DNA from 2 places in the Limosilactobacillus pulli genome. Region 2 is predicted to be linked to the other one. Evidence: predicted binding sites of a transcription regulator. Region 2 holds the regulator's gene; the other holds the start of a gene.
What was found. Region 2 encodes Rex, which represses fermentation and respiration genes when NADH is low (regulators of the CRP and FNR family bind a similar motif). Its sites were predicted from a motif close to TTGTGAANTANTTCACAA; they were not measured.

Region 1 (3,423 bases), on a different contig from region 2:
GAAGCTCATGTTAAGGCCTATTTAAACCTGGAACAGACGCGCTTTCCCGATAAGTATGACGTGGAATTCTTTAGCAGCGTTGATGATCAGGTATTGGTACCGCCATTTGCAATTCAAGTGCTGGTTGAAAATGCAATTCACCATGCATTCGGCAACCGCAAGACCGGCAACATCATCAATATTTGGATTACCAGGTCAGGCAGATATCTAGAGATTCGGGTGACCGATAATGGTGAGGGTATCGATCCTAACGTGATTGATAAGCTGGGTAAAGAAAAAACCAATTCCAAGCACGGCAGCGGTACGGCCTTGCAAAACCTAAACGCGCGGCTAAAAGGTCTGTATGTCGATAGTGCCAAAGTGCAGATCGTTACCGGAAAAACGGGTACTTCAATCTCGCTTTTGATCCCTTATGCACAAACTGAACAAAAGCCCAATCTGAAAGGAGTGGCGACCGATGAAAGTACTGATTGTTGACGATGAGCAGTTAGCCAGAAATGAACTGCATTATTTATTGAAGGAAAATGTGCTGATCAATGAGATTGACGAGGCCAATGGGGTAATGATGGCAGATCAAAAGGTCAATGCTAATCAGCCTGATCTGGTATTTTTGGATATCAAGCTGGATGACGGCAATCGGATGGCGCTGGCTAGACGTTGGAAAAAGCTGCCGCAACCGCCAGCAATCGTTTTTGCAACCGCCTATGACAATTATGCGGTCGATGCCTTTAATGAGGCTGCCGTTGACTATATTCTCAAGCCGTTTGACCCCGAGTGCATCAACGAGGCCGTTGCCCGGGTTGCCAAGATTCGAGGAACCGCCGACCAAGCAGAAAATGTTGCTGAACAGGCAGCCTGGCAAAATCCAAGACTGTCGATCACGATTGATGACAAAACAATGGTGATCCAAAAACGTGACGTCATGTACATTGAAACCCAGGGAGACTATACGCATCTGCATCTTAGAAACGACAAGCTGTTGATCAGCCGCCAGACCTTGACGAGTATCGCCCAATTGCTGAATCCAAGGCATTTTATGCGGATACACCGGGGATTTATCGTCAATTTGGATGAAATTGATGAGATGCAGCCAAGTTTTAATCACACCTACGAATTAACGTTAAAAGACGGTAGTAAGATTTCGGTCAGCAGGTCATACGTGGCTAAGACCAAGAAGGCAATTGGACTGCAATAAGCCAAATTGTCTAATAATTACATAAGCAATAAATGCCTGAGATAGTGCATTTGTTGCTTTTTATTTTGCCAAAAAATTTCATTCAGGGCATTTCAGCGCCTTCAAAAGGTATCTCAGATCAAAATTTGGTAGCCTAACACAAAATCAAGATTGTTAACTATAATAGCTTGTGTAATCGATATCAAGGATGATCATCTTAAATCGAATTAACTGCAATTATTTTAATGATATTTTGGATTGATTTTGAGGGAAGGAAAAACTTATGGATAAGAAAGCAAAGCAGACTGCGACCAAGCAAGAAGAAAAAAAGGCCGCACCAATTTTGGTTCAAATGGGGATCTTTGGTACCATCCTGTTTGTGTCACAATTCATTTCGGATCTGTTTCCAGCCAGCTTCGTCGTACCAACTACTCTGATTGGGATGATGCTGCTGTACGTTTTGTTGGCAACGCACATTGTTAAATTGGAACAAGTTGAAAAATTTGGTGACTTTATGATCAGCTTGATCGCATTCCTGTTCGTTCCATCTGGCGTTCAGCTGGCCGGTAGTCTGGGTCTAATGAAAAAAGAAGGTCTGCAAGACATCTGCGTGATCATCATCTCAACGATCATTTTGCTGGTCGTAATTGCTTACGTTGGTAACTTCTTCGTTAAGCTGCATGAACGCTTGATTAAGAAATCAGATGCGCCAGTAAAAAACGTCTCACAAAAATTAGCTCATTAAACGCTATAAAATAGTAAAGGAAATGTTTTAAGCATATTCACTCAATCACTAATGCTGCCATATACTGGTATCTTTATTTCGCTTGTTGGCTATCTGCTGGGAATGTGGCTGTTTAAGATCAGTCATGGGTTCTTCTTGTTCACGCCGCTTTTGGTCGGGATGGTCTTTGGAATTGCGGTTTTGGCAATCTGGGTCAAGGGCATTGGCTCTACGACGGCTGCCGTCTACACTAAGTACTACCTGCCAGGCGGAAACATCATCTTCTGGTTTTTAAACCCGGCTACGGTTGCGTTTGCCATTCCGCTGTATCGTCGAAATGATATTTTCAAGAAGTACTGGCTTGATATTGTTTTGACGCTGTTTGTCGGCGGCTTTATCTCCTTGTTTGGGATTCAACTGGTTTCCAAGCTGTTTGGTCTGTCGCGAGTTTCCACGGCTGCCATGCTGCCACAAGCCGCAACGACTGCTGTTGCCATGCCAATTGCCAAGGGGGTTGGCGGTGACCCTGCCGTTACTGCCATGGCATGTATTTTAAACGCCGTCATCATCTACGCCCTGGCCAACTTCTTGATCAAGGTCTTCCGCTTGAAGAAGATTTCCAAGGTTGGTACTGGTCTGGGTCTGGGTTCTGCCGGTCACACGGTTGGTTCTGCCAAGGTGCTGCAATTAGGCTCAATTGAAGGGGCCATGGCTTCGGTTGCCGTAGTTATCGTTTCGTTGGCAATGGACATTCTGGTTCCAATCTACGTCAACCTGTTCATGAAATAATTAACAAAGGGGTATCATAATATGTCTTATCGACAACAAAAGGTCGTGCTGATTGGTGACGGCGCGGTTGGTTCTGCCTATGCATTTGCCATGGTTCAGCAGGGATTGGCTGAAGAATTCGCGATTATCAATTACACTAAGAGCAAAGGCGAAGGCGACACGCTGGACTTGGAGGATGCTATGGCCTTTACCTCGCCTAAAAAAGTTGAGTCTGCTGACTACTCAGTCTGCCGCGATGCTGATCTCGTTGTAATCTGTGCCGGGGCTGCCCAAAAACCTGACGAAACCCGGCTGCAATTGATCAACAAGAACCTCAAGATCATGGCTGATGTTACGCAAAACGTGGTTAAGTCCGGCTTTAACGGCATCTTTTTAGTAGCTGCCAACCCAGTCGACATTCTGACCTATGCCGTCCAAAAGATCTCAGGATTCCCAACCAGTTGGGTTATCAGCTCCGGTACGCTGCTGGACACGGCACGGCTGCGGGTAGTATTGGCTAAGGAATTTAACGTCAGCCCAGCTGATGTATCCGCCAATGTTTTGGGCGAACATGGTGATTCTGAATTTGCGGCCTATTCTTCAGCCTCAATCGGTGGCAAGAATCTGCTTAAGATTGCTGAAGAGCAAAATGTCTCTATTGAGCGGCTATTGGAAATCGAAAATGAAACTCGTCACAAAGCCTACGAAATTATCAATCGCAAAGGTGCAACCTACTATGGCGTTGCCACTGCTTTGA
Region 2 (3,423 bases):
ATGATCGTCCCAGACTTCTTCTAAAACGTTTTTTTCGGGGTGCAGCTGCTGTTGTTCCTGGTCGTAATAGCCAATCTCTAAGTTGGCGCCAAACTTGATCGTGCCACTGAGTTTGGGAATCTTTTTCAAAAGCGTTTTTAACAATGTGGACTTGCCAATTCCGTTTGGTCCGATGATACCGATGCGCTGGCCTTTGCGGACCTTAAACGATAATGGTCCAGCCAGTTTTTGATCCTGATAGCCAATGTTGAGATCAAAAACATCTAAGACCTCGTTGCCAGAGTCATGATCACTGTGAAACTGAAAGTGAATAGAGGCATCATCAGTCACTGGACGCTCCAGGCGATCCATTTTCTCCAGCTGTTTGCGCCGGGCTTGAGCTCGTTTGGTTGTTGATGCGCGCACGATATTGCGATTGACGAAATCCTCCAGTTTGGCGATTTCTTTTTGCTGCTGCTCATAGTGCTTCCATTCCGCTTGCAGTCGTTCACGCTTATGGGTAACAAACTGAGTGTAGTTGCCGGTATAGTGAATCAGAGTCCGGTTGTCTAGATCATAAACATCGGTAACGACGCGATCCAAAAAGTAACGGTCGTGAGAGACGATCAAGAGCGCACCCTGGTAGCTTTTAAGATAATCTTCCAACCAGCTTAAAACACCCATATCCAAGTGATTGGTCGGTTCGTCTAAGATTAAAAGATTAGGCGACTGCAGCAAAATCTTGGCTAGGGCCAGCTTAGTCTTTTGACCGCCAGAAAGCGCATTGACTGAGGTATCATACATTTCTTCACCAAAGCCAAAACCATGCAAAACACCCCGCATCCGGGAGGCATATTCATAGCCGCCTTGCTTTTTAAACTGTTCCGACAGTCGATCATAGCTGGCTAGTACTTCTTGATAGTCAGCATCGTCAGGAGCAAGCGTTCCTAATCGTTCTTCCAGATCATGCAGCTGACGTTCTAGATCGTGTAGGGGAGTAAAAACGCTGTCTAATTCAGCCCAGATTGAGTTTTGACTGTCGAGTCCTTGATTTTGGGCTAAGTAGCCAATCGTGAGATCACGAGCATGGGTGACCGTGCCTTCATCGGGCTCGGTCAGGCCAGCAACGATTTTTAAGAAAGTCGTTTTACCGGCACCGTTACGGCCAACCAGGGCAGTACGGCCGTGATCTTGGATCTGCATATTCATATTGTGAAACAAGACATCGTTGCCAAAACGACGCTCAACGTTATTGGTTTGCAATAAGAGCATAGTTCAACCTCATTTTTATTGTAGATAATCAGTAAGATTGTAGCACAAGATTGAGTGGACTGGCGAGATTGAACCGAGTGACGACAATGTTAAGCATTTAATTTAGTGTGTAAAAAATCGGTTCGAGAGCAAATGATCAGATGCGCATAATCAAAACAGCAATCGGTTTTTCACAAATTCCTCATAGACAAGCATCGATCCCTGTAGCATAATAAAAGGCATGTTAAGTATGAAAAAAGATTCTTTTCTTGGAAAATAGTTCACAAAGTCTGGCTGAGTTGCTAAAATAATAAAGGAATAATTTTCACAAACTAGAATCTGAATTGGAGGAATCTATTAATGGCAACGCGTAAAATTCCCCGTGCCACGGCTAAGCGGTTGCCGGTCTACTATCGGTATCTGAACGTTTTGCTTAATGCCAACAAGCGGCGGGTTTCATCAACTGAACTGTCAGAAGCAGTCAAGGTTGACTCAGCAACGATTCGACGCGACTTTTCCTATTTTGGCGAATTGGGCAAACGAGGCTATGGCTATGATGTGGAAAAGCTTTTGAACTTTTTCAAGGGTATCCTGAATCAAGACAAACTGACCAGTGTGGCGTTGGTCGGGGTCGGCAGCTTGGGCAGTGCCTTGATGAACTATAACTTTCATCAAAGTACCAATCTGCGGATCAGTGCCGCCTTTGATCCTAAACCTGCTCTGGCCAATACCGTTAAGAGTGGGATTCCTGTCTACCCAGTCGGTGAGATGAAAAAGCAGCTGAAGGAACAGCAGATTGACGTTGTTATTTTAACGGTTCCCGGTGAAAAGTCACAAGCAGTTACTGATGAGCTGGTTGAGGCCGGTGTACACGGTATCTTGAACTTTACGCCGGTACGCCTGTCAGTGCCAAAAGACGTTCAGGTGCAAAACATTGACCTGACCAATGAGCTGCAGACACTGATCTACTTTATTGAAAACAACAATGCCAAAGATGGTCAAAAATAGTGTAACGCACGGCGAGCAATCGTCGTGTTTTTTTAATTATTGATCAAAAAGTCAAAATGCCTTGATATCAGTAACTAAAGCGTTTTTAAAAGTCTAATAGTCAAAATTGGTCAAAATAATTGTTGCATTTTGGCAAGATCATGATATAGTAGATCATGTAATTAGCACTTAGGTGATGAGAGTGCTAAATAAATATCTGAATTATTAATGATGATTGATGGAGGGATTAACGTGTTAAAACCATTAGGAGATCGCGTTGTTCTTAAAGCGGAACAAGCTGAAGAAAAGACGGTTGGCGGAATCGTGTTGGCTAACAATGCCAAGGATAAGCCAACGACGGGTACGGTTGTCGCAGTTGGCGAAGGCCGCTACCTGGACAATGGTCAAAAAGTTGCTCCAGTCGTTAAGGAAGGCGACCGCGTCCTGTTTGACAAGTACGCAGGCAATGAAGTTGAATACAAGGGTGAAAAGTACCTGGTCGTTCGTGAAAAAGACCTGGTTGCCATTGTTGACTAAGTAGACTTGTTTTCGCATTCGATCAATATTAATGAGGTGAAAATCTAAAATGGCAAAAGAAATCAAATTTTCTGAAGATGCACGCAAGGCAATGCTGCGTGGGGTAGACAAGCTGGCCAATACCGTTAAGACGACGATTGGTCCTAAGGGCCGCAACGTCGTTTTGGAACAAAGCTACGGTGCTCCTACGATTACCAACGACGGGGTTACGATTGCCAAGAACATTGAACTGGAAGACCACTTTGAAAACATGGGTGCCAAGCTGGTTTCTGAAGTTGCTTCCAAGACCAACGACAACGCTGGTGATGGTACGACGACGGCTACGGTTCTGACGCAATCCATCGTCAACGCCGGTATGAAAAACGTTGCCGCCGGTGCCAACCCGGTCGGCATTCGTCGCGGGATTGACAAGGCTACCAAGGCAGCCGTTGAAGAACTGCACAAGATGAGCCACGAAGTTCAAAGCAAAGATGACATTGCTCAAATCGCTTCGATCTCGGCTGCCAACCCAGAAGTCGGTGAACTGATTGCCGATGCTATGGAAAAGGTTGGTCACGATGGTGTTATCACGATTGAAGACAGCCGCGGCGTTGACACGACGGTTGACGTGGTTGAAGGGATGAGCTTTGACCGCGGCTACATGTCTCAATACATGGTAACTGACACGGA

Region 1: a site for Rex is predicted at 1,363-1,380, ahead of QOS03_RS05180 (CidA/LrgA family protein). Genes of this name have one in related genera too.

The regions. Positions count from the first base shown of each region.
Region 1 covers NZ_CANCWQ010000012.1:22,270-25,692, reverse strand. The annotation lists gene QOS03_RS09655 (sensor histidine kinase) at 1-477, shown strand, start outside; gene QOS03_RS05185 (LytR/AlgR family response regulator transcription factor) at 458-1,195, shown strand; gene QOS03_RS05180 (CidA/LrgA family protein) at 1,458-1,919, shown strand; gene QOS03_RS05175 (LrgB family protein) at 1,971-2,687, shown strand; gene QOS03_RS05170 (L-lactate dehydrogenase) at 2,709-3,423, shown strand, end outside.
Region 2 covers NZ_CANCWQ010000011.1:993-4,415, forward strand. The annotation lists gene QOS03_RS04800 (ABC-F family ATP-binding cassette domain-containing protein) at 1-1,251, opposite strand, end outside; gene QOS03_RS04805 (redox-sensing transcriptional repressor Rex) at 1,591-2,238, shown strand; gene groES (co-chaperone GroES) at 2,470-2,754, shown strand; gene groL (chaperonin GroEL) at 2,804-3,423, shown strand, end outside.